Regions from separate parts of the Pseudarthrobacter woesei genome, predicted to be linked through region 2. Evidence: predicted binding sites of a transcription regulator. Region 2 holds the regulator's gene; the other holds the start of a gene.
The links. The regulator Rex, encoded in region 2, represses fermentation and respiration genes when NADH is low (regulators of the CRP and FNR family bind a similar motif). The targets are predictions, from matches to a motif close to CTTGTGAANNNNTTCACAAG.
Positions count from the first base shown of each region.

Region 1: a site for Rex is predicted at 1,468-1,487, ahead of benA (benzoate 1,2-dioxygenase large subunit). Genes of this name have one in related genera too.

Region 1 covers NZ_JBVAYU010000016.1:53,479-56,955, forward strand. The annotation lists gene ACZYZE_RS17215 (benzoate/H(+) symporter BenE family transporter) at 1-259, opposite strand, end outside; gene catA (catechol 1,2-dioxygenase) at 366-1,262, opposite strand; gene benA (benzoate 1,2-dioxygenase large subunit) at 1,584-2,966, shown strand; gene benB (benzoate 1,2-dioxygenase small subunit) at 3,003-3,477, shown strand, end outside.
Region 2 covers NZ_JBVAYU010000002.1:437,626-441,102, forward strand. The annotation lists gene ACZYZE_RS05130 (YceI family protein) at 1-218, shown strand, start outside; gene ACZYZE_RS05135 (hypothetical protein) at 472-1,311, shown strand; gene ACZYZE_RS05140 (hypothetical protein) at 1,549-2,223, shown strand; gene ACZYZE_RS05145 (redox-sensing transcriptional repressor Rex) at 2,275-2,970, opposite strand; gene ACZYZE_RS05150 (glutaredoxin family protein) at 3,061-3,333, opposite strand; gene ACZYZE_RS05155 (HAD family hydrolase) at 3,444-3,477, shown strand, end outside.

The sequences.
Region 1 (3,477 bases), on a different contig from region 2:
TGGCAAACACCCAGGACGCGAGCTGGCCGTCAGTAAGTCCGCCCGCCGTTCCAACGGCCAGTGTGACCGCTATCGGGCCGGAGCCGGCGAAGATGAGTCCGATTAACCCGTTCGATACATAGGGCGTGCCCAGATCACGGAGGAATTGGCGCAACCCGGCGGGGCGAACCCCCGGGCGTTCCAGCCGCGGTTGGGACTCCGGAGCCGCAGCGGCTTCCGCATGGGGCATGGCGGGCTGGATCTGGCGGTATCGCGGCATTCTGGCTCCTGGGAACGGCGGAAGAAAACCGGCGCCCCGGAGTTGGCACTCCGGGGCGTCGTCCGTGCAAGAGCCGGGGCGCGTGCACTGATTGCGGGCATTGGCTCTACTTGTGCTGGCCTTCTTTGGCGAGGACGTAGTCATAGACCACTTCTTCGCCGGCCTGGCCGTCCGTGCGCGGACGCGGGGCCAGTATCAGCTCGGGCTTGACCGCCGAGGCAATGTCATCGGCGTTATGAGGATCGCCGGGGAAGTACAGCTGCTGGGTCACCGGCTGGAAGCCGGGCGCGGAGACCTTGATGTGGATGTGCGCCGGGCGCCAGGCGTGCCACCCGGCCGCGTTGATCAGCTGACCGCAAGCTCCGTCCGTGGGGATCTGGTAAGGCGCCGGACGCATGGTGTTGATTTCGAAGCGGCCGTCGTCGTTTGCTTTGACCGTGGCGCGGAAGAGCCATTCGGGGAGGCCCGGGGCGTACTGGGAGTAGAACCCGGCGCTGTCCGCATGCCAAATTTCCACCTGGGCACCCTGGATTGCATTGCCCTCGGTATCAGTGAAGCGGCCCGTGAAGTGCAGCGGGGTGCCCTCCTCGTCCTCGCGCATCTCCACGGTGCCAGGGCTCTGGAGCACCGGGGAGCCGGGCACGTAGTAGGGTCCCTCGATGGTACCCACAGTGCCTGGACGGTCCTGGGAGTTGACGTCCTCGACAGTGTGTTCCAGCCACACGTCCAGGAACAGCGGCCATTCCCCGTCGATGCCCACCTTGATCAGCCAGGCTTTGAGTGCGTTGTATTCCTCGTAGGTGACCTCGTGTTCGACGACGATGTCGTTGGCGGCCTTGATAAGTGCCCCTGCCAGCAGGCTCACCCTTTCCTTCGGCACATCCAGCTGTGCGAGTTTTCCTGAGGCGGTAAAGCGCTCGGTGGCCTTTGAGCCGGCTTCGACGGCAGTGCCCTCGTCCTCTTTACGGGCGTCCGTTTGGGTGTCAGTCATGGTGATCTCCATACTCTTCGTTGAACAGGGGAGGAAGGGTTCCTGTACCCGGTGCGAGCCTCCGTGCGCCAGGGTTCTATCCCGCGGTGACTTGGCCACGCGTGATGTCTGTCTCATGATAGGCCTCCCGATAAGGACGCCACAAATATCGATTAGGCCGCTTTTTAGTCATGAAGCCTACATAATGACACCCTTGGTCGAACCTAGGTATTTGCCTGATGTGAGTGCGGTCACGATGGGACAGGATTGCCTGACCACGTCCCACATCGGTGCCCCCGGCCTGCCCGGACGTCCCGCCAAATTTGTCCAGCACTCTCCAATGAAGGAGCAGCCATGACCGAGAATCTGACCCATGTCCGTGGGGTCCTTTCCGACGCCGTTATCGATGACCGTGAGAACGGTGTCATCCGGGCCAAGCGCGAAATTTTCACCGATGAGGATATTTTCGAACTGGAGATGAAGCACATCTTCGAGGGCAACTGGGTTTATCTCGCCCATGAGTCCCAGATCCCCAATGTGGGGGACTACTTCACCACCAACATCGGCCGTACTCCGGTTGTGATCACCCGTGACAAGGACGAGAACCTGAACTGCATCGTCAACGCCTGCTCCCACCGCGGCGCGATGCTGTGCCGCCGCAAGACGGACAACCGCACCACTTTCACCTGTCCGTTCCATGGCTGGACCTTCAAGAACTCCGGTGAATTGCTGAAGGTCAAGGACTCCCGCAACGCCGGCTACCCGGAGACTTTCAACAAGGAGGGCTCCCACGACCTCACCAAGGTTGCCCGCTTCGACTCCTACCGCGGTTTCCTCTTTGGTTCCTTGAAGGCGGACGTGCTCCCGCTCGTAGAGCACCTGAGTGACGCCACCAAGGTGATCGACTCCATCGTGGACCAGTCCCCAGAGGGACTCGAAGTCTTGCGCGGCTCATCCACCTACACCTATGACGGCAACTGGAAGGTGCAGGCGGAGAACGGCGCCGACGGCTACCACGTCACCGCCGTGCACTGGAACTACGCTGCCACCACCGCCCGCCGCAGCGCAGGCGACTCCGCCAACAAGACCAAGGCCATGGACGCCGGCAAATGGGGCAAGGTCAAGGGCGGCTTCTATTCCTACGACCACGGCCACCTGCTGCTGTGGCAGGAGTGGACCAACCCCGAGGACCGCCCGCTGTGGGACCGGCGCGAGGAGCTTGTGGCGAAGTACGGCGAGGAGATGGCCAACTTCATGATCAACATCTCGCGGAACCTGTGCCTGTACCCGAATGTCTACATCATGGACCAGTTCTCCTCCCAGATCCGCCACTTCCGCCCCATCTCCGCGGACCAGACCGAGGTCACCATTTACTGCATCGCACCCAAGGGCGAATCCCAGGAGAACCGCTCCAAGCGCATCCGCCAGTACGAGGACTTCTTCAACGCCACGGGCATGGCCACCCCCGACGACCTCGAAGAATTCCGATCCTGCAACAAGACTTACTGGGCAACCTCCGCGCCTTGGAACGACATGACGCGCGGATCCACCCATGAGATCGCGGGCCCCGACGAGCAGGCCCAGGCCCTGGGCATGACCAAGGTGATCGCGTCCGGGGTGCGCACCGAGGACGAGGGGCTCTACCCAATCCAGCACGGGTACTGGAAGAAAGTCATGGACCGGGCCCTGACGGAGGCGGAGCTCTCCGCCGTGGATACCGTTCCCGTCACTGCCTGACCGCGTCCACGTCGAACCAGAGAGAGTGCATAACCCATGACCAACCTGACAAAACCTGCTGCGGCGCTCAAGACCGCCGAGGAGATCGCCACCCTCGAAACCGTCCGCGCCTTCCTGTATCGGGAGGCCCGGCTGCTGGATGAGCGCCGATTTGATGACTGGCTCCAGTGCTACCACCCGGACTCCGAGTTCTGGATGCCCGCATGGGACGTCGACGACCGGCTGACCGAGGACCCGCAGAACGAGATCTCGCTCATTTACTACGACAACCGCGGAGGCATTGAGGACCGGGTCTTCCGGATCAAAACGGACCGGTCCTCGGCCACCTCCCTCCCGGAGCCCCGCACCGGGCACAACATCACCGACATCGAGATCGTGGACCGCGACGGCGACCAGGTTAAGGTGCGCTTCAACTGGTTCACCCTGTACTTCCGCTACAACACTACGGACACATACTTCGGGACCAGCTTCTACACGATCGATCTTGCCGGCGGGGAGCCGGTAATCATGA
Region 2 (3,477 bases):
TCAAGGGTGTTACCCGCCCGGTGGCCCTTGAGACCGAGTTCAACGGCGTTGCTGTCGACCCGTTCGGCAACACCCGCGCCGGCCTGTCCGCCGAGACCACCATCAGCCGCAAGGACTTCGGCCTCACCTGGAACGCAGTCCTCGAAGCCGGCGGAGTGCTCGTCAGCGACAAGGTTGCCGTCAGCCTCGAACTGGCCTTCATCGCTCCCGCAGCCTAGCCAGGAACCTTAGGCCGGCCTGGGATTCACGCAGGCCGGCTCCGCGGCTTGAACCCGCCGGCAGCCCGCTCCATCCCCGTGATGGAGCGGGCTGCTGTGTTCAAGCAGGCTTGGCCACCGCGGCTGCCGCCGGGGGTGGTGCTGGAGGTGGGGCTGGACTGTCTCGGGCCCCGTCTTTCCGGTTGTCCCGACATCGTCCGCCATCGGCTCAGATTCCTAGATATCGGCACATTCGCGGTCTACAGTGAGAGCCATGAGCAACCCTAGTGATGTACCTCCGCCGCAGCAGCCGGGTGCCCAGCCGCCGCAGGACAACAATGTTCCGCCCGCCGGCTCCGAGCCGCCCCAGGTAACACCGAAGGTCCCCGAGGGCTACCAGCCGCCGCAGGGGTACCAGGCTCCGCCGGGGTACGGCCAGGCACCGCAACAGGGCTACCAGGCTCCGCCGGGGTACGGCCAGGCTCAGCAGCAGGGCTACCAGCCGCCGCAGGGCTACGGCCAGGCACCGCAGGGCTACGGCCAGGCTCCGCAGGGCTATCAGGCTCCGCAGGGCTATCAGGCTCCCGGCCAGCAGGGGTACCCGCAAGGCCAGCCTGCGCCTGCGGGCGGATTCCGCTTCGAGATGCCGACTGACCGTCCTAAAAACTTCAACGACGTAATGCCCCGGGGCGGCTTCTCCGGCATGTTCACCGTCACCGGGATGCCGACCGAACTCAAGGTTTCCTACTGGGTCTGGCTTATCGGCGGGCTCCTGGGCCTGCTGGGCGGCATCATCGGCCTGTTCGGATCATTTGTGCTCTTCGCGTTCGCGCCTGGCGTGGGACTGGTGGTCCTGCTGCTGGTGCTCGTTGCACTCGCGCTGGCCGCCGCCCAGATCATCCTGGCCATGAAGATGAAGGAAGGCCGTGAATGGGCCCGGTTCGCCCTCACGATCGTGGCCGGCATCTCCCTCGTGCTGACCATCATCAGCGCCAATGCCGTGGACGGACGGGGCACCAGCTGGCCAGGCTTCATCGTCAGCCTCGCGGCAACCGTGTTGATGTGGCTGCCGAATTCCCAGGCCTGGTTCGCTTCCATCCGGGGCCGCGCCTGATCCGAGGTCGGGCAGAAGCCGACAAAAGCGTATATGAGAGGCCGCTGCAGGGCGTCAAGCCCCGCAGCGGCCTCCCTGCATATGCTACGTCGGAAGGGTTGTGCGCGGGCTGAGAATACCTCTCGGGAATGATCCGCGCAGCAGCCGGCCCGCGGTACGGTGGAGATAAACCATGCTGGGGGCAGGGCAGGATGCTGGTCCCGGCAGCCGCTCCAGACCGACATGCAAAGGACCGCCATGAGTATCCCTCCCGTCCCGCCGGCCAACCCGGACGGCCCCGCGCCGGGCGAAAAGCCGACGCCCCAGTACGGCCAGAACGCGCCGGCCGCCCCCCAGTACGGCCAGAACGCCCCTGCCGCCCCCCAGTACGGCCAGGTCCCGCCCCAGTACGGGAAGTCCGAATACGGCCAGTCCCCCTACGCCCAGTACCCGTCCGGCCAGCCGCAGGGTCCCTCAGCCGCGCCAAAGCAGGTCAACACCGCATTTTGGCTCATCGTCGCCTCCGGCGTGGTGTGGGTAATCTCCCTGCTCGTCTCACTCGGGGCGTTGGAGAGCGCCGACATGCGGGACATGTTCGAGCAGCAGATGGCGGCTGCCGGCGGCGCCGACGTGACGTTCAATGACATCAAGCCGTTCCTGACCGGCACCATACTCGTCTTCGCCGCAATCGGCGCCGGACTCTACGCGCTCGTTGCTTTAAACATCCGCAAGGGCAAGAACTGGGCACGGATCCTTGGCACGGTTTTCGCTGCCTTGTCGGTTTTCAGCCTCTTTCCGCTGAGCCTCGCAACCCTGGCGGCCGTGCTCGGCATTGCCGGCATTGTGATGTTGTACCTGCCGGCGAACTCGCCCTACTTCAGCAAGCGGCAGCCGTTCGCCAATCCGTACGGACAGCCGGGCGGACCTTACTAAACAGGCAGGCACCAGCGCAGAGGGCGCAGGAGCCGGACGGTCTGACTAAAGCTAGTCGGCATCCTCCGGATTCTGCGCCCTTTGTGCGTGGTACGCGAGAATCTGGAGTTCGGTGGCCATATCCACCTTGCGCAGGTTGACCCCCGGCGGCACCTGGAGCATCACCGGGGCAAAGCTGAGGATGCTGCGGACGCCGGCAGCAATCACGCGGTCGCAGACGCTCTGCGCCGCCGCGGCCGGCAGTGCCAGCACCACCATGTTGGTACCGGTGCGCTGTAGCACCGGCTGAAGATCGGCTGCGTCGCTGACCCGAAGCCAGCCGACCTCACTGCCCACCACCATCTGGTCGGCGTCGAAGATCGCGACGATATCGAAGCCCCGGGATTCGAAGCCGCCGTACCGCGCGAGGGCCTTGCCGAGGTTGCCCGCACCGACAATCGCGACCTTCCAGTCATGTGTCAGGCCGAGGGCGGCGGCAATGTGCCGGTTGAGGTACTGGACTTCGTAGCCGACACCGCGAGTGCCGTAGGACCCGACGAAGGAGAGGTCCTTGCGGAGCGTCGAGGAACTGACACCCGAGGCTTCGGCCAGTGATTCGGAGGAGACGCGGTCCACACCTTCGGCCAGCAAGGTGGTCAGGGCGCGCAGGTAAATGGTCAGCCGGGATACGGCCGCGGGGGGAATCTGTTTGGCTGCAGTCCCTGTTCCCCCGGGTACCGCCTCGGGAGATGAATCCAGCGAAGTCACTATCTGCTCCATTGCGTCGCGTTGTGCCTTCCACTCTAGAGCCACTGCAGTTCGGCCAACAAAGCCGGGGGCTTTTGGGACCGCGGTGAGTCAGGTCCCTTGTTGAAGGGCCCGCCGCAGGGTCCGGTCCAGCCGGGCTTCGTCGATCTTCCAGAAATCCCGCTGGACTCCATCCACCAGCACCACCGGGATCTCCTCGGCATAGCGCTCACGCAACGCCGCGTCGTCGTCAACCGATTGTTCGCTCCAGCCGATCCCGAGGGCTTCTGTGACACGGCCGACTGCGGCGCGCGCGGCGGCGCAGAGGTGGCAGTCGGCTTTGGTGATCAGAACGACTTCGGGGAGGGGCGCGGGAGTGGGCATGGTTCCACGGTAGCCCGGCGGACCGTCCGGCGTCGACGCGCGGCACATCCGGTCCCGTCTCCGCGGCCCGGCCGACGGGAACCGGCTCCCGCATTGGCTAGACTCGAGGAATGCCCGAGGAGAAGTACGTCGCTGTGGCCGGAC